3 regions of the Dactylosporangium sp. CA-139114 genome follow, and region 2 is predicted to be linked to each of the others. Evidence: riboswitches for the same ligand, from Rfam matches in the RefSeq annotation. Region 2 holds a riboswitch; each other region holds the start of a gene.
The links. A riboswitch is a leader RNA that binds a small molecule or an ion and turns the genes downstream of it on or off. The one in region 2 is predicted to bind cyclic di-AMP.

Region 1 (7,327 bases), 4.4 Mb from region 2:
CGGTTTCGATCGGAGGGTCGGGTGCCACCGTCGTGGGGACGAAGCTCTTGACGCTGAAGGTCCCGCTGACTCGCATGCAATGTCCTCCCAGATACGACTTTCGATTACGCGACGCGATCACGAGGTCACGCAATTCACAACCCGCGATGGTACTGTACGAACCAGACCCGCGCCCGGCGCAACCATATCCCGTGTATAGATTACCCTCTATCGAATGATCGCTCCGGGGTGACTCGATCCGGGGTGAGCCGGTAGCCGTGGATCGCCGCCGCACTCCTGACCCCGTAGCCGCGCCCCGCACTTGCATCCGGTACTCGGGTACAGGTTTATCGTCAAGGCCAACCGCCAGCGCGAGGAGCTGCGATGACCTTCGACATACCCGGCGCCTGCACCCTGCCGGCCGCGGACCGCCCGCTGCGACTGGCCGAGTTCGACGCCCTGTTCGGCACCGCCACCCGCACCGTCACCGCCGTGAGCCCCACCCACGCCCGGATGCGCCTGACCGGCCCCGCCGGCCTCGAGGCCGCGGTGCGGGACCTCGCCGCCCGCGAGACCGCCTGCTGCTCGTGCTTCACCTTCACCGTCACCCCGCAGGCCGCCGCGCACGGCGAGGCGCTCGTCCTCGACGTCGAGGTCCCCGCCGCCCACGCCGCCGTCCTCGCCTCACTCACCGAGCGCGCGGCCGGGGCGACCCCATGACCACCAGCCCGCCCGCCGAGGAGGCCGGGCTGCGCTCCGGCGAGGTCGCCGGGCGGGCCGGGGTGAACATCCAGACGCTGCGGTACTACGAGCGCCGCGGCCTGCTCGCCCCGCCCGATCGCACCCTGGGCGGCCACCGGCTCTACCCGCCCGGCACCGTCGCCCTGCTGCAGGTCATCAAGGTCGCGCAACGGCTCGGCTTCACCCTCGACGAGGTCGCCGGCCTCCTCGACACCGGCCGCCGCCGGCACCCGACGCCCGACCTGCGCCAGCGCGCCCTCGACAAGATCGCCGAGGTGGACGCGAAGATCGCCGACCTCACCGCGATCCGGGCGGCCCTGACCGAGGTCGTCGACGCCCGCTGCGACTCCCTCACCAACTGCACCTGCGCCGACTGTCCGATGCCGATGCTGACCATCGGCACCCGCCCCGACCCCGACGGAGACCACACATGAGCCTGCTCCTGCGGCCCGCGCCCGCCCGCCCCGAGCAGCCGCCGGTGGACCACGGGCCGCCGCTGCGATCCAAGGTCAGCGGGGTCCTCGCCGCGATCGCCTGCGCCGCCTGCTGCGCCCTGCCGCCGCTCGTCGCCGCCGGCGTGCTCACCACGGCGGGCGCCGCGATCCTGCGCCAGACGCTCCTTGCCGTCTCCACCGGCCTGGCCGCGACCGGGCTCGGCCTGTGGTGGCTGCACCGCCGCCGCAGCCCCCGCCGCGCCGCCGCGCCGCCGCGACGCCCACCGCGAGCCACGGCTGCGCGGAGGACTGTCGCTGCTGACCGACGACCGCGGCCGCCACGGCCCGTGACCGCGGCGGCTGCCGAGCGGCGGCGGACGCGGCCGGGCGGGCTACACAGGAACCGGGGTCTGCAGCCGCTTCCCGCGCCCGCGCAGCTCCTCGTACCAGCCCCAGTCCTCGTTCTGGTCGATGACGGTCTGCAGGAAGCCCTCCACCGTCTCGGTGCGGGCCCAGTCCCGCTGGAGTTCACACGCGACCGAGTTCCACGTCGTGGGCTGCGCCCCGGCGTTGTTGATGCGCTCGAGCGCATTCTGGTGCGACTCGATCGTCGTACCCCCGAGCGCGTCGACGACCGGGAAGACCTGGTACCCCTCGTTGAGCGCGTCCAGGCTCGGGAACAGCAGGCACGCCTCCGTCCACAGTGCGCACATGATGAGCTTGCGGCGCCCCGTGGCCTTCACCGCGTCGAGGAACTCCCTGTCCTCCCACGCGTTGATCTGCGTCCGGTCGTACGAGGGGATGTCGGGAAGCTCGTTTCGCAGCTGCGGCACCGTGTCCGGGTTCACGCCCGACTGCACGTTCACGGTCGAAAGGACGGTCGGCACGTTGAACACCCGGGCGAGACGCGCGAGCGCGACCATGTTGTTGAGCATCCGCCCGGTGTTCATGGACCGCACCGTGTAGATCTGCGGCGGCTGGTAGTCGATGATCACGAGTGCCGCGTTGCCCGGGCTCAGCAGGTGATCCTTCGCCGGGTCACGCTTGGGAAGGCTGGTCATCGCGTCCTCCACGCTGCGACTGGCCGTACGGCGAGCGGCTGCGACCGGCCCGAAGGCGAGCGGCCCGCTCACCACCGTCGGCTCCGAGCTACCCCCGGCCGGCCGGGGAAAACCCCCGTCGCCACGTGGTGAGTGCTGTCATGTGCAGGCCTCCGGCCCCGGAGCGCGCCACCCCGGGCCGGAGGCCTTCATCTACGTCAGTTCTACGGCGCCGGGCTCAGTACGAGTAGCCGCGCTGGGAGATCCAGTCAGCCAGCTTAGGGGTGCTGACCCAGTAGGTGCCGTCGCCCCGGGGATTGGCCGGATCGGCGATCTTCACTGTGCTGCCGCCGTCCTGGTACCCCACGACGGTGAGGTAGTGCCCGCCCTCGTAGGAGTGGAAGACACCGGCGTTGTCCGTGAGGTGCCCGGCGATGTTGGCGACGACCGCCCGCCCGCTGCTGACGGTGGACACCACGTCGGCCTGCAACTGCTTCGCCTGCGCCGGCGTCGCCGGGTAGGCCGGAATCTCCCTGGTGCGGTACACCGTGCGGCCGCCGCCGATCACGCTGTTGAGCACCCGGGTGGTGTCCAGGGCCGAGTTCGTCCCGTTCGTGGTGGTGCCCAGCAACGACGCGGCCCGGTCCTGGCTGATGGCGTGACCCGCCGCCGTCAGCGCGATCCGGGTGGCCGCCGGGCCGCAGTAGTAGAAGTTGGGCTGCAGCTGGAAGTCGTAGGCGAGCACCTTCTCCGCCGGGGCCGGCGCCGTGGACTGCGTCGGCGCCGCGGCGGCCGGGTCAGGCACGGCCCGGGCGGCATCAAGCCCGGCCGCCGGAGCGCCCACTGCGGCCGCGGGGGCCGACGACGTGTCGGCGACCTGGCCGCACGCGCTGACGGCCGCGGCGGTCGCGGCGAGCAGGGCGCCCGAGATCGCGACCGCTCGCACCCGGCGGATGCCTCGGATGCGGCCGGCCTGCTCACGTACGGGTTCAGCATGCATTGCGACTCTCCTCAAAAACCCCGCGCAGGGGCGATCGATCAGGGTTGAGCATCGGGGGTTGTGCGCGCGGCACGGCGCTCGGGGGCGGGCCGCATGGGCCGGCCACCGCGATACGGCGTGGGCCGCGCGGAGCAACGCGTCCCGGCACGCCCGCGGCGCCACTCGGCGCCGCGCGACGGCGGTCCGCCCTGCGTGTGATCAGCGCTCGGCGGCCGCCGGCGATCGACGCAGACCCGGGCCTACATGCTCCGGGCGAGGATGGCTGCAACAGGGGTTGCGGCTGTGCACAGGCGAATCTCCCTCACGCATCCGCTTACCGGGTTAGCTGACGGATTCGGGCGCGAAGGTCGCCCTACCGCGGGCACTCGGCCCGCGGATTCACCCCAGACGTGCGGTGGGTCCCCGGCTCGTGCATGGCACGACTCAGCGGGCCCGTCCCGGCGCCACCCGTTGTGGACACGAACCGGGGCGAGCGAGTCATGACGTTACGCAGGGCCGCCGGCCTCGCCTAGACCTGCTAGCTGGAAGAAGCGCACTCCGCGCAACTACACAACGCGGCCGCCGACCCACGGACCGTCAGATCCGTGGCCCGGCGGCGGACGGCGATTGGACATCCGACGGCCGCGAGGGCATCTTCGACACCGCCGGCAAGGCGACACGGGAGGAGCTGGCAATGCGCGGTGACCGGACCGGCGGAGCGACGCGGCGGCTCGGCGCCGCGGCATGGTGGTTCGTCGCCGGTTACGGCGTGTCCGCGGTCGGCACCGGGCTGTGCTACCCCTTTCTGGCCATCTATCTGAGCCAGTTCCGCGGCCTGTCCGCCGCAGCGATCGCACTGCTGCTGCTCGTCCTGGCCGGTGCGGCCGTGCCGATGTCGGTCGTCGGGGGCTGGCTCGTGGACCGGCACTCGCCGCGGATCGTGGCGGTCGCCGCGCTGCTGACCCAGACCGTGGGCTGGCTGCTGGTCGCACTCGGGTCCGGGTACGCCGCCGAGCTGGCGGCGGTCCTCGTCATCGGGGTCGGGACCGGCGCGTTCCTGCCCGCCGTGGTGCCGATCATCACCGCGCTCAGCGCCACCGCCGAGGCCAAGGTCCGCACGATGTCGCTGCGCTACCTGCTGCTCAACCTCGGCCTCGGGGCCGGGGCCGGGCTCGGCGGTGTGCTGCTCGGCTCCGCCACCGGCTATCGGTGGATGTGCGTGGCGAACGGGGTCAGCTGCGCGGTGTACGCCCTGATCATCCTCTTCCGCGTGCCGCTGCCGCGATCCGACGGCGACGCGGCGCAGCACCGGGAGCGGCTCGTCCGGTTCCGGCCCGGCCTCAACTACGCCCTCCTGCTCGTCGCGCAGCTGCTGCTGGTCACCTTCGGCCTGGCCCAGATGGAGAGCGGCGTGCCGCTGGTCATCCGCACCGAGATGTCCGGCTCCACCGCGCTGGTCGGCGGTCTCTACGCCGTCGCCACCGCCGTGGTCCTCATCGGGCAGCTGCCGGTGTCTCGCTGGGTGGAGCGGGTGCACAAGACCAGGGCGCTGATCACCATGGGACTGCTGTGGGCGGCGGCGTGGCTGCTGGGCTACACCGCCGGGGCGCTCACCGGCGGCCCCCGGGTCGCGCTCCTGGCCGTCATGATGGTCACCTTCGCGCTGGGCGAGTGCGCGTACAGCCCGGCGTTCTACACGCTCGTCGAGCGGATCGCCCCGAAGGGCACACTCGGGCGCTCCTCCGGCGCGGCGTGGGCGGTGTTCCAGGTCGGCAACACCGTCGGCCCGCCCATCGCGGTGTTCCTGCTCGGCGCCCGCGTGCCGCTCTGGCTCGTGCTGGCCGCGGCCGCCGTGGCCGCCGCGGTGCTGCTCCTGATCGTCGACCGGCGGATGCACGCCGCGCACCGCACGGCGCTCACCGCGCGATGACGCCGGCCCGGCCGGGCGGCGGGCCGCTGGTGCCACTGGCTGACGATCTCGGGGCCGTGCGTGCCGGCGATGCGCCGCTCGCTGTTGGCGACGGTGGCGCCGAACGGGCGCAGGCCCGCACCGCCGGTGCCGAACTCGCGGATGCCGGCCGGGGTCGCGACGCCGTCGGGGCGCTGGGGCGCGAAGCGCTCGTAGTCGTGGTCGTCGCCGTTGAGCACCGCCGCCTCCGTGATGCCGGCCCAACAGGTGCTGCTCGGCGTTCCGCCAGAACGCGGTCCGCACGCAGCGCGCCTGGTGCGGGGTGAACGCGTAGGTCTCCGCCGCGCGCGTCGTGCCGGTGCTGCGGCCGGCGTGACGTTGCGGTAGCGCAACCGTCGAGGTCCCTCGCGGAGGGTGCCGGTGCGGCCACCGCGAGCGATCCCCGCGCACCGCCGCCGGCCGGGAGGTTGCTGTGCGGCGTCCGGCGATTGCGTCGTCCGCCGCTGGGTAGGGCCGCGTATGCACCGGAAACCCTTGAAACCCTTGAAACCCTTGTGTGCAAAGGAAGTACGGGAAGGCGAGGCGCATGACGGTGGTGGCTCGGCTGCTGGCCGCACGAGCGCGGGAGCAGCCGCGGGAGCCGGCGTTCATCGCCGGCGCGGACGGTCACGCGGTCTCGTGGCCGGCCCTGGCCTCCTACGCCGGACGGCTCCGGCGGCTGGCCGCGGCGCGCCGGGTGCCGCCGGGCGCGCGGATCGGCCTCTTCGTCGCCGACCCGCTGCGCTTCGCCGCCGCCTACCTCGGGGGGCTGGCCGCCGGGCTCACGGTGGTGCCCGTCGATCCCCGGCTGCCGGCGCCGGCGCTGGAGGACTTCCTCGCCCGGCTGCGGGTCGACGTCGTGGTCACCGACGCGCCGCTGTCGTCGCCGGGGGCGGGGGTGGAGATCTGGGTGGCCGGGAGCGCCGCGCCGGTGCCGACGGGCGCACCGCCGACCGGCGTGCGGCCCAGCGCCGATGCCGCCCTGCGCCCCGCCGTGCTGCTGGCCACGTCCGGCACGACGGGTGAGCCGAAGGGTGTTCCGCTGTCGCAGGCGCAGCTGCTGCACGCGGCCCGCCGGGTCGCCTGGCACCACCGGTTCGGGCCGGGCCAGCGCGGGTACAGCCCCCTGCCGCTGTTCCACGTGAACGCCCAGGTGATGGGGCTGCTCGCGGCGCTGGTCAGCGGCGCGTCGCTGGTGCTGGACGGCCGCTTCGAGCCCGACGCGTACTGGTCGCGGGTGGCGCGATGGTCCCCCACCTGGCTCAACACCGTCCCGGCGATCCTGGACGCCCTCGCCGCGCAGCCCGCGCCGCCCGAGGCGAGCCTGGCCGGGGTGCGTTTCGCGCGTTGTGCTTCGGCGCCGCTGCCCGGCCCGACGCAGGACGCGTTCACCGCGCGCACCGGTGTCGCGGTGCTGAACACGTACGGGATGACCGAGGCGGCGGGCCAGATCACCGCCAACCCGCTCGACGCCTCCGCCCGGCGGGCCGGCTCCGTCGGGCTGCCGGTCGGCGTCGGGCTCGCGGTCGCCGATCCTGACGGCCGGCCCGTCCCGCCGGGTGCGCAGGGCATGGTGATGCTGCACGGCCGGCCGGTGGCCCACCGGTACCTGCGGCTGAACCCGCACGGGGCGGAGGCGAGCCGGCCGGCCCGCGACGCGAACGGGTGGCTGCCCACCGGCGATCTGGGGTACCGCGACGAGGACGGCTACGTGTACCTGGTCGGCCGGGCCGATGACGTGATCAACCGGGGCGGCGAGAAGCTCCACCCGCAGGAGGTGGAGCACGTCCTGCTCGGCCACCCCGGGGTGCGCTCGGCCGCCGTGGTCGCCGCGCCGCACGAGCGGCTCGGTCAGGTACCGGTCGCCTTCGTCATGCTCCGGCCGTCGCACACGCGGGCGGGTGTCGTCGAGGAGCTCCAGCGGCTGTGCGCCGAGCGCCTGCCCCGCCACAAGTGCCCGGCCGCCGTCACCGTCACCGCCGAGCTGCCGGCCGGCCCCACGGGCAAGGTGCTCCGCCGTGCCCTCCGCGCCGACGCGGCGGCCCTGGGCGGCGGCCGGTGAGCGGGCCACCGCCCGGCGCCGCCACGCTGGCACGGCAGGAGCGGGCACGAGCCCCGGCCCACCTCGGCGCGCTCGATGTCGTCCGGGTGCTCACCGTCGGGCTCGTCATCGCCGTCCACGTGCTCGCCCAGCAGCCGGGCGGGG
Region 2 (7,327 bases):
CGACGAGCTCATCGATCTTCTCCGCCGGTTCAACGTCGAGGCGGACCGGTTCGTCGACGTGTTCGCGCGGGCGCACGGGCTGCATCGCACCGACATGAACGCGATCGCGCACATCTGGCGCGCGGCCGAGGAGCAGACGCCGCTGACGCCCGGCGAGCTCGCGCGCCGGCTCTCGCTCAGCCCCGCGGCCACCACGGCGCTGCTCGTGCGGCTCGAGCGCGCCGGCCACGTCGAGCGGCGGCCCGATCCCGAGGACCGCCGGCGGCTTCACCTGCACATTCAGCCGAAGGCCCGGGCGCTGGCGGCGGAGTTTTTCGCGCCTCTGGGAGTACACATGCGGGAAGCTTTTTCGCATTTCTCCCCAGATGCCCTGGAAGTAGCAATCGGTGTCACCAAGCAGGCGTTGGCCGCCACCGGCCGGGCAGCCGACGAAGCCAACTCGGTAACCTCTGAAGGTGCTGCTCTCCGACCGTGACCTAGGCAAAGAGCTCGACGCCGGCCAACTGCGCCTCGAGCCCTTCGATCAAGCGCTGGTGCAGCCGTCCAGCATCGACGTGCGGCTCGACCGTTGGTTCCGGGTGTTCAACAACCACCTCTACACCCACATCGATCCCGCGATCCAGCAGGACGAGCTCACCTCCATGGTCGAGGTGCACGACGGCGAGCCGTTCGTGCTGCACCCGGGCGAGTTCGTGCTCGCCTCGACGCTCGAGGTGATCACGCTGGGCGACCAGCTCGCCGGGCGCCTGGAGGGCAAGTCCAGCCTCGGCCGGCTCGGCCTGCTGACGCACTCGACCGCCGGGTTCATCGACCCCGGCTTCAGCGGCCACGTCACGCTGGAGCTGTCGAACGTCGCGAACCTGCCGATCCGCCTCTGGCCGGGGATGAAGATCGGGCAGCTGTGCATCTTCCGGCTGTCCTCACCGTCCGAGCACCCGTACGGCTCGGCGGTGTACGGCTCGCGGTACCAGGGTCAGCGCGGCCCCACCCCGAGCCGCTCCTGGCAGAACTGGCGCACCTGGCCGACGCAGTAAAAAAGGGTGGGCCCGAAGGCCCACCCTTTTTAAGCCACCCGGCCGTATCCGGATATCGGCTCGGAGTCGATCTTCTTCATCTGCACCGGTTGGCTGGGGTTGGGTGCGTGGACCATCCAGCCGTTGCCGACGTACAACCCAACGTGGTGCTTGTCGGGGTAGAAGAAGACGAGGTCACCGGCCTTGAGGTCGGCCCGCGAGACGCGCTTGGTGTCCTGGTACTGCCACATCGTGTAGTGCCGCAGGTAGGTGACGCCGACCTGCTTCCAGGACCACATCGTCAGGCCCGAGCAGTCGAACGTGTTCGGACCCTCGGTCGCCCACACGTACTTCTTGCCGATCTGCTGGCATCCGAACTGGGCGGCCCGGCTGCCGGGGCTCCCGTCGTACTGCTGCGGGCACGCGACCGGCTTGAGCGACCCGGTGCCGCTGCCGCTGCCGTAGGCCTGGAGGCGCATGTCCTGCAGGTTCTTGATGTCGGCGTTGATCTGCGTCTCCTGCTGATTGAGCGCGGCCTCCTGCTCGGCCTGCTTCGCGATCAGCTCGTCGAGGGGACGCTTCTGGGCGTCGTACTGCTGCTTGGCGACGAGAACGTCCTTGATCCGGTCCTGCTCGTCCTTGGCCACCATGTTGAGCATCGTCATCTGGTCGATGAACGTGTCCGGCGACCCCGTGGTGAGCATCGCGTCGAGCTTCGAGATGCGCCCGTTCTTGTACTGCAGCACGGCGAACGCGCTCACCTTGTCGAAGGCGGCGTCGACCTGGGCCTTCAGCGGCGCGATCGCGTCCTCGAGCTGCTTCTGCTTGGTCTTGTTGGCGGCGAGCTCGAGCTTGAGCTGGTTGTGCTGCTCGACGACGGGCTCGATCGTGTTCCACTTCTCGTCGATCTGCTTTTCGATCTCGCCGGGCGTGGGGTCCGCGTGCGCGAGGCCGGTGACGCCGACGGCGAGGGACAGACCGCCGAGGGTGGCGACGAGGAGCCGGACCAGTCGGTTGGGCCGCCGCGTCCACCTCAGATGGGTCTCCACCGAGGAGATACTCCTTCTTCCATGGCCGCCTACCGGGTTAGCTGACGGGTTCGGGCGGGAAGGTCGCCCTACCGCGATCTCGCGGATTCACCCCGGTGGAACACGTGGGTCCCCGGCTCGAAATCGACTCGGCGGTGCCGCCTGGCGCGCCCGTGGTGGGCGCGGACATCCAGCCGGCGCGAATTCACGTTAGGCGCGCCAGGTTCTCATGGACAAGTCGGCATCCAATTGTTGTCCGATTTGTCCCGAAGGTCAGGCAATTCGAGTGACGAACACATCATCGATTGCCCCTACAAACTGATCGTTGTTCGCGCTAGTCCCCTTGCCGCCAATACAGAGCGGATCGTCGTTCACTATCGACAGTGACGACGGAATGGTGACCCGCCCCGCCTCAACCCCGTCGACAGACACCGTGAGCAGCGAGTTACTGCGCGAACACGCGAGCCGGTGCCACCGCCCGTCGGCCACGGAACGTGTCGAGAGCGCTACGAAAATGCTCGACGAACGCGTGCCGACAATCACACAACTGGGCCGCCCGGCCTCGCCGTCGACCTGCAACTTGAACTGACTGTCACCGACCGAGAACCCTTTTTGGACGACATTGGCGCCCTTGGAAGTCTCTTCCGGCTGAACCAGCACACTGGCCCCATACGTAATGGGTCCACGACCGGGATTGAGAAACCCGGCCGGAGCACTCTGCAGGATCACGCGGGCACAACTCTGCGCACCGTAATGCTCACACCGGGGCGGAAAACGCACCGCGAGTCCGCCGTCGTGGGCCACGGTGGCGAGCTGCCCGCCCTCGGCCCGCCGCGAGCGCAGCGCCAGCCGCCCGGAGACGTCCGCGACCGGTTCGGCCAGGCCGTCGTCGAAGGTGTACCGCACCGTGACGGCCCCGTGCACCGGCGAGCCGGCCGGCCCGCTGGACGGCACCGCCACGGCCGGCGCGCTACCCATGCCGGGCGCCTTCGCGGACTGCCCGGTCAGTGGTTCGGCCGCACTCCGCCCGGGCGGCGCCGACGCCCGCCGCACCGCGAGGCCGGCAAGCCCGACAAGACACGCAAGCAGGGCACACAGCAACAACCGGCGGCGGCGCATAACCGGGCATGGTGCCCCGAATCGCCACGCCGGCGCGGCCGTTTCGAGCGCGTTCCCTCCAATGCGTTACAAGATTCATTGCTCCGGTCCGCCGGGGGCACGACCGTTGCTCCCGTCAGACACCGTTCGGCCCTGGCGGGCCTCTCTGCCACGTCCGTGGGCCCAGAAAACCCACACTCGGCGTAACGTGTCCGGCCATGCCCGACGACGCATGGCGCGAGGAGACCCGCGCCTCCTACAACACCGTCGCCAAGAGCTACGCCGAGTTCGTGACCGGCGCCTTGACCAGCGACCCGTACCTGACCGCCATCCTGCGACTGTTCGCGGACCTGCTCCCGCCGGGCGCCCGGGTGGCCGACATCGGCTGCGGCCCCGGCCACGTGACCGCCCACCTGGCGGAGCTCGGCGCGGACGCCTTCGGCATCGACCTGTCCCCGGCCATGATCGACCTGGCCCGTGCGACCTACCCCAGGCTCACCTTCGAGGTGGGCGACATGACGGAGCTGACCCTCCCCCCGGTCGGAGGCATCCTGTCCTTCTGGTCGCTGATCCACATCCCCGACGAGTCGATCCCGCCGGCCCTGGCCGGCTTCCACCGAGCCCTGAACCCGGGCGGCGTCCTGCTGCTCGGCTTCCACGCGGGCGACGGAGCCCGCCTGAAGACCGAGGGCTACGGCGGCCACCCGATGCGAGTGAACGTCCACCGCCGCCAACCGGCCCGGATGACCGAGTGGCTGACGGAGGCCGGCTTCACGGTGGAGACAACCGTGTTGTTGGACCAGCACACCAAGTCCCCGGGCGCGGCCATCTTCGCCCGCAGACCCTGAGCCGGCGACGCCGGCGATTGGTGGTTCCTAGCGGCGCGGGAAGCCCATGGTGACGCGCTCCGGGCCGCCCAGGCCGGCCGAGAGCGCGTCGGCGAGCGGCCACGCCGCCGTGCTCCGCTGGGTTGCCACCTGCGCCAGGTCGTCCATGACCCCGCTCTAGCGCCGGCCGTCCATCGCGACCATCACCTGGTCCGCCGACCGCGACCCGCTCGTGTCGCGCACCGCCGACTCGATCGGCCCGTGCGGCGGCGAGTACCCGTTGACGTGCGGCAGCGCCGGTCCGAGCGCATCCAGGATCCCGCGCCACGTTTCGGCGGGCAGGGTGACCCGGTAGGTGTGGTACTCGTCGAGCCGCAGATCCGCCCGCGCGACGGTGAACTCGCACCACCGCGACCAGCCCGCGGCCGCGACCTTCGGGGGCGTGGCGCGGACCCGCCAGCGGTAGGACACCCCGTGCCCGAGCGGCCCGATCCGCTCGATCGGCAGCGCCGTGGTGTGCTCCGGCCAGTTGCCGTCGCCGCCGAACTGCTCGCCCTCCTGCGGGATGGGGCCGTCGAGGCCCTGGAGCTGGAACGCGGTCTCGACGTGCGGCACGCCGGGCGCGGCCGGAACCGTCGCGGACAGCACCGGATACACGGTCGTCACGACGGGCCGGTTCGCGCCGGTCGCACAGCCGCGGTTGTCGGACTGCAGCCCGACGGCGAGCACCACACCGGCGTACACGGGGTCCTTCGGGTCCGCCGCGGGTGCCCCGGCCGCGCGATCGCGCTCCTCCTGCGGGTAGTCGCAGGTCTCCTGACCGCTGAGGACGTTGGCCGGCGCCGCGATGCGGGCCTGGCACTCGGCGAGCGTGATCCCGCTGGGCCGCCACGCCGCCTCGGCCGGGGACCCGTCGGTGGGCCGCACCGCGATGGCGGTGCCGAGCGCCAGAACCAGGACGCCCGCGGCGCCGGCGGCCATCCGGGTCAGCGTTCGGGACGCCTCGGACTCGGTCGGCGCGGACACGGGCGCGGGTGGAGGCGGCGCGGCCGGCTGGGTGGGCACGTGTGCCCAGCCGGCGTAGTCGGGCGGGAGGTGCGGAACGGTCACGGCCCCGTCCATCGGCACCGGTGCCCCGAACCTGAGCACCGCGGTGTCAGACATCAACCAGAACTGCTCCCAGTCGCCATCGCCGCGCGGTTGGCGATCAGCGGCTGGTTGCCGCCCGCCTCGGCGGTGACGCTGCCGCCGCGAACTCCCCCAACACGCGAAAGTTTCATCGCCGCGAGGCCTCCGCTCGGTGTGACCCAGGAAAGCGCTTGCCTCATCGATGGTCAGGCGTTGAGCATTGACTGCTCTGGATTCGATGCCCTGGGAGGACACATGCGCACAGGGAGCATCCTGCTCATCGCCGCCGGTGTCGTGGCGGCGAGCGGGACGCCGGCGTTCGCGGCCACGACCGTCACCGTGGCGGCTGACGGCTCCGGCAACTACCGCACGGTCCAGGCCGCGATCGACGCCGCCCCCGCCAACAGCGGCAGCACCTACACGGTGAACATCAAGCCCGGCACGTACCGCGGCACGGTGAGCATCCCGTCCAACAAGCCGAACATCAGCCTGGTCGGCACCGGGTCGGCCGCCACCGCCGTGGTCATCGTCGAGGGGCACGCGGCCGGGCTCACCAAGCCGGACGGCAGCACCTACGGCACGGCCGGCAGCGCCACCGTCACCATCGCGGCCGCCAACACCACCGTGTCCAACCTGACCATGTCCAACGACTTTGACGAGGCCGCGCACAACCTCAGCGCCGAGCAGGCCGTGGCGGTCAACACCTCCGGCGACCGCGTGCAGTTCAGCAACGTGCGGATCCTCGGCAACCAGGACACGCTGCTCGTCAACACCTCGGGAACGGCGGTGCGCCGGCTGTACGTGCGCAACTCCTACGTCGAGGGCGACGTCGACTTCATCTTCGGCGCCGGCACCATGGTCTTCCAGAACGGCGAGGTTCGCTCGCTGACCCGCGGCTCGTCGTCGAACAACGGCTACATCACCGCCGCCGCGACGAACGTCAGCAACAAGTACGGCTTCCTGTTCTGGGGCACCCACCTGACCAGCAACGCGCCGGCCAAGACGGTCTACCTGGGCCGGCCCTGGCACCCGGGCGGCGACGTGAACGCGATCGCGCAGGTGCTCTATCGCGGCGTGAGCATGGACGCGCACATCCGCGACGACCCGTGGACGGACATGTCCGGCTTCTCGTGGCGCAGCGCGCGCTTCACGGAGTACAGCAGCACCGGCGCCGGCGCCGTGGTCAACAGCAACCGGCCGCAGATGAGCGCCTCGACCGCGGCCCAGTACACCCCGACGGCGTACCTCGCCGGCTCCGACGGCTGGAATCCGATCCACTAGCGACCCGGGTGACTACGGCACCAAGGTCTAGGTCGACCGGCCCGATGTGAGCAGGGGCGCCCGCACCGCGGGCGCCCCTTCCGTTCACAGGCCGGTGAACTGTTCCCAGCTCCCGGCCGCGGTGCGGTTGGCGATGAGCGCGGAGCGGCCGCCGTTCTCCGCCGTCACATAGCGGTTGTTCGCGCCGGCCCGCAGCATGGCGCTGCCGTTCCAGCCGGGCTCCACGGAGAACTTCTCCCACGGGCCGACCGCCGTGCGGTTGGCGACCAGCGGGGCGTTGCCGCCGTTCTCCGCGACCACGAAGCGCTGGTTGGCGTGGGAGAACAGGGCGATGTACCCGTCCCCGGCCTCGATCTCGTCGAAGCTCTCCCACAGGCCGGGCGCGTCGCGGTTGGCGATCAGCGGAGAGTTCCCGCCGTTCTCCGCCGTCACGTACCTGTAGTTGCTCAGCGAGATGAACTGCCGATACGTCGACCTCGTCGCGTAGAACTGCTCCCACGGGCCGATGGCGGCACGGTCGGCGGTCAGCGGGCCGGAGCCGTTGTTGCCGCTGACATACCGGTTGTTGGAGACCGACAGCAGGCTGAACAGCCCGTTCCCGCCCGTGACGATCTTGAACCGGGACGCGTCGGCGACCGCCGCGGCATTCGCGGTCAGCTTGCCGGCGGCGTCGACGGTGAGGTACTTGCCGTTGACCGTGGCCCGGAACACCACCACGCCGCCGCCCACGTCGATCTGCGCGAGCGTCTCCCACGGCCCGGCCGTCGTCCGGTCGCCGACCAGCGGCTGCGCGCCGGCGCCCTCGGCCGAGACGTACCGCAGGTTGCTGGCCGACAGCATCGCGAACCAGCGGGTCACGGACTGCAGCGTGATCTGCTGGCTCGTGGTCGCCTTCGCGCCCAGCTCGTCGGTCACCGTCAGGGTCACGGTGTAGGTCCCGCCGTGCGCGTAG
Region 3 (7,327 bases), 1.5 Mb from region 2:
ACGGGCACCTGAGCAACGGAGTCGACGACGGCCATGTCGGCCGCGGAGAGCTCGAACCCGAACAGGTCGGCATTCGCGCGCTGCCGCGAGGGGTCCGACGAGTGCGGGACGACGGTGACCCGGCGCTGGAGCAGCCAGCGCAGCACGACCTGAGCGGGGGTGACGCCAAGCCGATCGGCCACGGCCACGATGCCGGAGTCTTCGAGCACGCCGGTGTTGCGCTCGAGCGGGCTCCACGCCTGCACGACGGTGCCCTTGCCCTGCACGGCGCCGACGAGCTCGGCCCGCGCGTGGGACGGCGAGACCTGGAGCTGGTCGACGGCGGGGACGATGCCGGTCGCGGCGACCACGGCGTCGATGTGCTCGGGGAGGAAGTTGGAGACGCCGAGGGAGCGGATGAGGCCCTCGCGGTGCAGCTCGGCCATCTCGGCGTACGAGTCCACGTACCGGCCCACGGCCGGCAGGGGCCAGTGGATGAGGTACAGGTCGACGTGGTCCAGGCCGAGGCGTTCGAGCGACGCTTCGAGCGCGGCGCGGGTCGAGCCGCGGCCCTGGTCGGCGCCGCGGAGCTTGGTGGTGATGAACAGGTCGGCCCGGTCGAGGCCGGATTCGCGCACGGCGGCGCCGACGGCGTCCTCGTTGCCGTAGGAGGCGGCGGTGTCGAGCAGGCGGTAGCCCGACGCCAGGGCGGCGAGGATGGCTTCGGTGGCTGGGCGGCCCTTGAGGGGGTAGGTGCCGTAGCCGACGACCGGCATTTCGTGGCCGGAGTTCAGGGTTACGGTCGGGATCTTCATAGTTCAACCCTACGCACGCGGGCGCGCCGAGCCCGTGACTGCGCCGCATGGTGGTTGCGCCGCTCCTGTGGCTGGGCGGCGGCGCGGCGCGAGGGCGATGCGGCGGTGCGTGCCCGTAAAAACGCCAAAACGTGCGCAATTGCGGGAAATGCGGCAAAAGCTGCACGATGCGCTATGTGCGGGGTGGGGCGTCCACCAGCGCCGACCGGTCGTCCAGCAAGCGCGCCTATCCGAACTCGCGCGTCCAGCTGACGGGCGCTCGCGGGGGTATACGCCCTGGCGGCGAATTTGCACGATCTGCCCGGGTGTGACCGTCAGATGCGCAGCTTCGTCGACGTCAACCACAGGGCCGCGCTCGCCCCGGCCCGCGGCTTCCCACCGAGGTCCGAGCCGGCCGTGAAGCTGCGGCAGCTGAGCATCCGCATGCTGCCGTACCTGCCGGGCAAGGGCCTGATGATCGCCGCGATGACCCGCGAGACCCGCCGCGCCGCGGGAGTCCTGCGACGGCCCGCCGCAATCTCGTGACGCCGAAAGGGTTTACTTCAGATCCGGTTTGATGCGTCGATGTAGGGGTGCAAGGTCGGCCGGATGCGGGTAGGCGAGCGATGCGTGATCGAGACGCGGCGATGGCCGCGATCCGCTCCGTGTACCGCATCACGGGCCGCATCAACACCGGCACCACGCTGGCCGAGACGCTGCAGCTCATCGTGGACGCCGTCGTGGACGGGACCGGGTTCGCCGTCGCCGTGGTCAACTACCTGCACCCGGAGGGCGAGTACGAGGCGATCGCGCTGGCCGGCTCGGAGGAGGCGCGCGCGACGCTGCTCGGGACGCGGTACCCGGCGGCGGAGCTCGATGCGTACCTCGGGCGCACGGAGGCGTGGGGGCAGCTGCGGTACCTCCCGCACGAGCGGCACAGCGATCACATCCACTCCTGGGTGCCCGAGACCGTGCCCGGCATCGAGGACGTGCCCGAGGAGGAGCGCTGGCACCCGCTCGACGCCCTGTTCGCCCCGCTGCGGGCGCCCGACGGCGAGCTGGTCGGCATCCTCGGCGTCGACCTGCCCACCGACGGTCGCCGGCCCGGGCCGCTGCAGCGCGAGCTGCTGGAGATGCTCGCCGCGCAGGCCGGCATCGCGATCAACAACGCCAATCTCGTCGAGGCCCTGCAGCGGGAGCGCCGCCACCTGGCCGCCAGCGAAGAGGCCTTCCGGCTGGCCTTCACGGGTGCTGGTACGGGCATGTGCATGCTCGGCCTCGCCGGCGCCACCCAGGCCCGGATGACCCGCGTCAACCCCGCCCTGTGCGAGCTGCTCGGCCGCAGCGAGGCGGAGCTGCTCGAACTGCGCGTCGCCGAGCTCCTGCACCCCGACGACCTCGACATGGCCCGGCTCGCCTTCGCCGCCGCGACCACGGGCAAGGGCACCCAGGTGCGCGACTACGAGGTCCGCTGCGTGCGCGGCGACGGCACGGTGATCTGGGTCGCCACGACGCTGTCCATCGTGGACGGGCCGCCCGCCTTCGGCATCCTGCAGGTCCAGGACATCACCGAGCGCAAGGCGGCCGAGGCCGACCTGGTGCGCCGGGCGTCCCGGGACCCGCTCACGGGCCTGGCCAACCGCGACGCGCTGGCCGCGCCGCTCGCCGCCGCGGTCCGCCGGGCGCGTTCCGGGCGCGGCACCGGGGCGCTGCTCTTCTGCGACCTCGACGACTTCAAGTCGGTCAACGACACGCTCGGTCACGACGCCGGGGACGCGGTGCTCGTCGCCGTGGCCCAGCGGCTGTGCGCGCTCGTGCGGCCCGGTGACACCGTGGCCCGCCTCGGCGGCGACGAGTTCGTGGTGCTCGCCGCCGACCTGCCCGGCACCGACGCCGCCGGCCTGGCCGCGCTCGTCGACCGGGTCGAGCGGGCCGTCTCGGCACCGGTGGTGCACGACGGGCACGTGCTGCGGGTGCGGGTCAGCGTCGGGGCGGCCGTGATCGATGACACGGTGCTCGATGCCGGGGCCGCCCTGCGCCTGGCGGATCGGGCGATGTACCAGGTCAAGGGCGCACGGCACCGGCGCGGGATGACCGATCGTGTGACAGCGCACGGTGAGCGTTCCGGTGCGCCGGGTGGTATCCCGTTGCTGTGGCTGGCCGAGTCCTGAAGTCCCCGTTACTGTCGGGTGGTCTGCCACGGGAGACGCGCCCCGAAACGCGGGGCCACCGGGCAGGCGCCGTCGAGTCGCGACGCTCACTTCGGCGTCGTGAGCCGGGGACCCATCGCAGTCCTTGGGGTGTATCCGTGACCGAGTCACGGTAGGGCGAATCCTCCCGCCCGAACCCGTCAGCTAACCCGGTAGGCGGCACCGGAAGGAGAACTTCTCGTGTTCGTCGACGCCCTGTGTCGTCTTTCCCTCGGACGGGTGATCGCCAGGACCTGACCTGGCCCGTGTCCACCCGCTGACCGTTCGCTTCGCCGCCGCGCGATCCCTCTCGTACCACGGGATCGTGCCGATGGCGTGCGCCCGCATCCGTCTGAGGAATGATCTTGCTGAAACCGTTACCGCGCCAATTCCAGCCGCGCCATCGCCGGCCACTGCTGACCGTCAAACCCGTCGCCGTCTCCGCCGTCGTCCTGTCCGCCACGCTGCTCGCGTCCGGCTCGGCCGGCCACTCCGCCACCGCCACCGCCGGCGCGTCGCGCCCGCCGGTCGCCGCGCCCGCCGCACCCGCGCCGGTGTTCGCCGAGGACGCCTCGCTCGTGCTGTCCCAGCTCGACGGGCAGGCCTCGCTCTCCGGCGCGCCCGCCCCCGCGCCGGCCGCCCCGCCCCCGCCCGCCCTGCCGCGGCCGGTCGCCGGGCTGAACCAGACCCAGATGAACAACGCGGCCGCGATCGTCCGGCAGGGCCGCGCCCAGGGCATGCCCGAGAAGGGGCTCGTCGTCGCGGTCGCCACCGCGATGCAGGAGAGCGACCTGTACAACGTCGCCAGCCCGGCCGTCCCGTCCTCGATGAAGCTGCCGCACGACGCCGTCTCGACCGATCACGACTCGGTCGGGCTGTTCCAGCAGCGCGCGAGCCAGGGCTGGGGCAGCGTGGCCGAGCTCATGGACCCGGCGCACTCGGCCGCGCTGTTCTACTCGGCGCTCGCCCAGGTGTCCGGCTGGCAGAACATGAGCGTCACGGCCGCGGCCCAGGCGGTCCAGCGCTCCGCGTACCCGGGGGCGTACCAGAAGCACGCCGACCGGGCCGCGCAGGTCGTCGCCGCGATCGCCTGAGCCGCCCAGCGAACGGGATCGATGCTCTACTCGTTCTCGTGGGCGGCCATCGGGCGGCGGATTGTCCATCGCGCCGGACGTGTCGGGCAGCGGCTCGTCCGCCGCGCTGGACGTGTCGGGCATCGGCTCGTCCGCCGCCCTGGACGCGTCGGGCATCGGCTCGTCCGCCGCGCTGGACGTGTCGGGCATCGGCTCGTCCGCCGCCCTGGACGCGCCGGGCACCGGGCCGCCCCCCGGCCGCCCCGGCGGCGTGATCGCCACCCCGGCGACGAGCGCGAGCACCGCCGCGGCCACCGCTCCGGCCGCGGCCGTGGCCCGCCGCCGGCGCCGCCGCCCGTCGGTCACCACCCGCCCCAGGTCGACGCGCGAGGCCGGGGCCTCGTCACCGTCGCGCATGAGGACCCGCAGGCCCTCCTCCCAGTCGTTCACCGCGCCCTCCCCGCGTGCTCGGTGGTCTCGGCGAGCAGCCGGCGCATCGTGGCCAGCGCGGCCGAGGTCTGACTCTTGACCGTGCCCGGCGCGCAGCGCAGCGCCCGGGCCGTCTGCTCGACGGACATGTCACAGAAGAACCGCAGCACCAGTACGGCCCGCTGCCGGTCGGGCAGCCGCGCCATCGCCTGCCGCAACTCGAGCCCCGCGGGGATGCCCTGCAGCGCGGCGTCCTCGGCCGGCCGCTCCGGCACCCGGTCCACGAGCGACACGCGCGAGGACCAGCCGCGCCGACGCTCGTCGATGAACCGGTGCACCAGCACGGTGCGCACGTACGCGTCGACGTTCCCGGCCCGCCGGATCCGCCGCCAGCGCACGTACACGTCCGTGAGCGCGCGCTGCACGATGTCGTCCCCGCGCGTCCAGTCCCCGCAGAGCAGGTACGCCGCGCGCCGCAGCCCGGGCAGCCGCGCCCGCACGAACTCGTGGAACTCCTGCTCGACGGCATCCACCATGATCGCTGCCTCCCCCGCCTCACCCCCTTAGGCGTACGCGGGCCTCGCCCCGGTTCGCCCGAGCCGAGGATTCGCGCGTGCCGGGCATCGGCGGCGACACACTCGGCGCGCAGTGGGTGGCCGGGCTCAGTGTTGCGAGGAGACCGTGTGCAGCGGGGAACGGCGGTCCTGTTCAGCGCGGCGTGGCGGGGAGGTCGTGTTCAGCGGGGAGCGGCGGCCGTGTTCAGCGCGGCGTGGCGGGAGGTTGTGCTCAGCGGGGAGTGGCGGTCGCGCGGCGGGCCAGCGCGACGAGCTCGGCCACGGCCGTGGGGGAGGGCGACGCGAGGTCGAGCGCCAGCAGCGCCTGGGAGAGCAGCTCCTCGGCCTGGCGGCGGCACCACTCGCGGGCGCCCGACTGCTCGATCGTCTTCGCGGCGCGCTCCACGTCCGCGTCGCTGAGCCGGGCCCGGCCCTCGAAGAGCGCGGCCAGCTCGTCGGCGCCGGCCGCGATCGCCGCGGCCACCGGCAGTGATCGCCGCCGCCGGCGCAGGTCGGGCCCGATGCCGCCGCGCTCGCCCCAGATGCCCAGGAGGTCCTCGGTGAACTGCACCGCGAGGCCCAGCCGCACGCCGAACAGCCGCAGCCGCTCCACCTGCGCCGGATCCCCGCCGCCGGCCACCGCACCCAGGGCGCAGGCGGCGCCGAACAGCGCACCGGTGCGCTGCTCGACCATGGCCAGGCAGTCGCGCAGGAGATCGGTACGCTCCTCGCCGCCCACCGGCCCCCGCCCCGCGTCCACCGCACGCCCCCGGGCGTTGCCGGCCCCGTCCTCGTCGGCGGTGCGGCGCTGCGGGTGCGATGCCGCGCCGGTGTCGTCGGCCTCGTGGCGGTCCGCGCTCACGGCCGGCGAGTCGGCGGCGAGTCCGGCCCGGGTGCGGCCGGCCTCGGAGGAGTCGCGGGCCGGGCGCTGGTCGGCGGCGAGTCCGGCCCGGGTGTGGCCGGCCTCGGAGGAGTCGCGGGCCGGGCGCCGGTCGGCGGCGAGTCCGGCCCGGGTGTGGCCGGCCTCGGAGCAGTCGCGGGCCGGGCGCCGGTCGGCGGTCGACGGCTGCGTGCGGGCCAGGGGCGGGGTGTCGCGCAGGGCCAGGGAGGCGTGCTGCCCGTGCAGGAGCTCCTGCACCGCGTCGCCCAGGATGCGCAGCATGGCCCGGTCGGCTCCGGGGCGGCCGGGGCGCTGGCGGGGGCGGGCGGGGCTGCTGTGGGTCGGGTCGCCGGTGGCGATCACGTCGAAGGCGAGGGCCAGCAGGGCCTCGCCGCCGAGGGAGGCGGGCTCGGCGCCGACCACGCTCCAGGCGGTGCCGTCGGGGTGCTCGTCGACCAGGTCGCGGCGGATCGCGGACCAGTGGTGCAGGAGCTCGACGGCGACGGCCGAGGGCACCGCGTCGTGGGGGTCGCCGCCGACCGCGTCGGCGCACACCAGGGTCAGGGCGCTGCGTATCGAGGCGGCGGGGGCGTCCTCGCCGCCCCAGGTGCGGTGGTGCCAGCCCAGCTGCAGCTCGGCGACCTCCCGGGACGGCTCGGGCAGGCGCCCGATCGCCGTTCGCAGGGGCGGGTCGACCAGGCGGCCGGCCCAGCGCAGGACGTCATCCGTGGTCCGCAGCACGATGACCACCGCGGTCGCACCACCCATCGCCAGAGGGAGCACGCAGCAGGTGCTCGAGATCGGGCCGTGCCGATGCGAGCCGTCGGCGCCCGTGAACCTGGTCAAGTATGCCGAAGCGGCCGGGTGCGCATGCCGGATTCCGCAATGGAGGGGCCGTGTGGCGAAGACCGCATTCGCCCGTACGGTGCGTGTCGCGCCGAAATCCGCGTGTCGCCCGCCCGGGCGTACCCGGGCGCGTCCCCAACGATCAGCGTGTCGCCCGCCGGAGCGTGCCCGGGCGCGTCCCCAACGATCAGCGTGTCGCCCGCCGGAGCGTGCCCGGGCGCGTCCAGCGATCCGCGCGTCACACGCCCGGGCGTGCCGGGCGTGCCTCCCGGCGATCCGCGTGTCGCCGCCCGAGCGTGCCCCGGTCCCGCGCCGCTGCGACCTCACGATGCGCGTCACCGCCCGGCGGATCGCGCGCCGGCCGCCTGGACCCGCGATCCGCGCGTCGCCCGCTGGAGCGTGCGCCGGCTCCACTGTGGATGGTGGGGTGTCGGAGGCCATAGGGCCTTATCGCCCCGGTGGGTGCCCGGGGAGGGTGCGGGGGAGGCGCCCGGAGAGGCGTCGGCGGCGTGCGAGTCGTAAATTGTCGTAGCCGCGAGGCAGGATGTATGACAGCGCGCAAGCCGGACTGGTGGGGAGGTGG

Region 1: linked by a shared signal. The riboswitch ahead of ACQP2P_RS20490 (C39 family peptidase) and the one ahead of ACQP2P_RS00385 (NlpC/P60 family protein) in region 2 are both predicted to bind cyclic di-AMP.
Region 3: linked by a shared signal. The riboswitch ahead of ACQP2P_RS39565 (hypothetical protein) and the one ahead of ACQP2P_RS00385 (NlpC/P60 family protein) in region 2 are both predicted to bind cyclic di-AMP.

The regions. Positions count from the first base shown of each region.
Region 1 is NZ_CP192080.1:4,510,912-4,518,238, reverse strand. Features, by position in the region: gene ACQP2P_RS20510 (DUF3224 domain-containing protein) at 1-76, opposite strand, end outside; gene ACQP2P_RS20505 (hypothetical protein) at 364-699, shown strand; gene ACQP2P_RS20500 (MerR family transcriptional regulator) at 696-1,154, shown strand; gene ACQP2P_RS20495 (hydrolase) at 1,547-2,215, opposite strand; gene ACQP2P_RS20490 (C39 family peptidase) at 2,433-3,194, opposite strand; cyclic di-AMP (ydaO/yuaA leader) riboswitch at 3,490-3,633, opposite strand; gene ACQP2P_RS20485 (MFS transporter) at 3,868-5,103, shown strand; gene ACQP2P_RS20480 (class I adenylate-forming enzyme family protein) at 5,669-7,183, shown strand; gene ACQP2P_RS20475 (acyltransferase) at 7,180-7,327, shown strand, end outside.
Region 2 is NZ_CP192080.1:77,636-84,962, reverse strand. Features, by position in the region: gene ACQP2P_RS00395 (MarR family winged helix-turn-helix transcriptional regulator) at 1-475, shown strand, start outside; gene dcd (dCTP deaminase) at 456-1,034, shown strand; gene ACQP2P_RS00385 (NlpC/P60 family protein) at 1,064-2,062, opposite strand; cyclic di-AMP (ydaO/yuaA leader) riboswitch at 2,074-2,206, opposite strand; gene ACQP2P_RS00380 (LamG-like jellyroll fold domain-containing protein) at 2,315-3,160, opposite strand; gene ACQP2P_RS00375 (class I SAM-dependent methyltransferase) at 3,358-3,987, shown strand; gene ACQP2P_RS00370 (hypothetical protein) at 4,144-5,076, opposite strand; gene ACQP2P_RS00365 (pectinesterase family protein) at 5,350-6,375, shown strand; gene ACQP2P_RS00360 (cytochrome D1 domain-containing protein) at 6,460-7,327, opposite strand, start outside.
Region 3 is NZ_CP192080.1:8,820,426-8,827,752, reverse strand. Features, by position in the region: gene ACQP2P_RS39580 (aldo/keto reductase) at 1-794, opposite strand, end outside; gene ACQP2P_RS39575 (hypothetical protein) at 1,113-1,319, shown strand; gene ACQP2P_RS39570 (diguanylate cyclase domain-containing protein) at 1,400-2,944, shown strand; cyclic di-AMP (ydaO/yuaA leader) riboswitch at 3,018-3,157, shown strand; gene ACQP2P_RS39565 (hypothetical protein) at 3,328-4,056, shown strand; gene ACQP2P_RS39560 (SigE family RNA polymerase sigma factor) at 4,482-5,000, opposite strand; gene ACQP2P_RS39555 (polyprenyl synthetase family protein) at 5,251-6,666, opposite strand.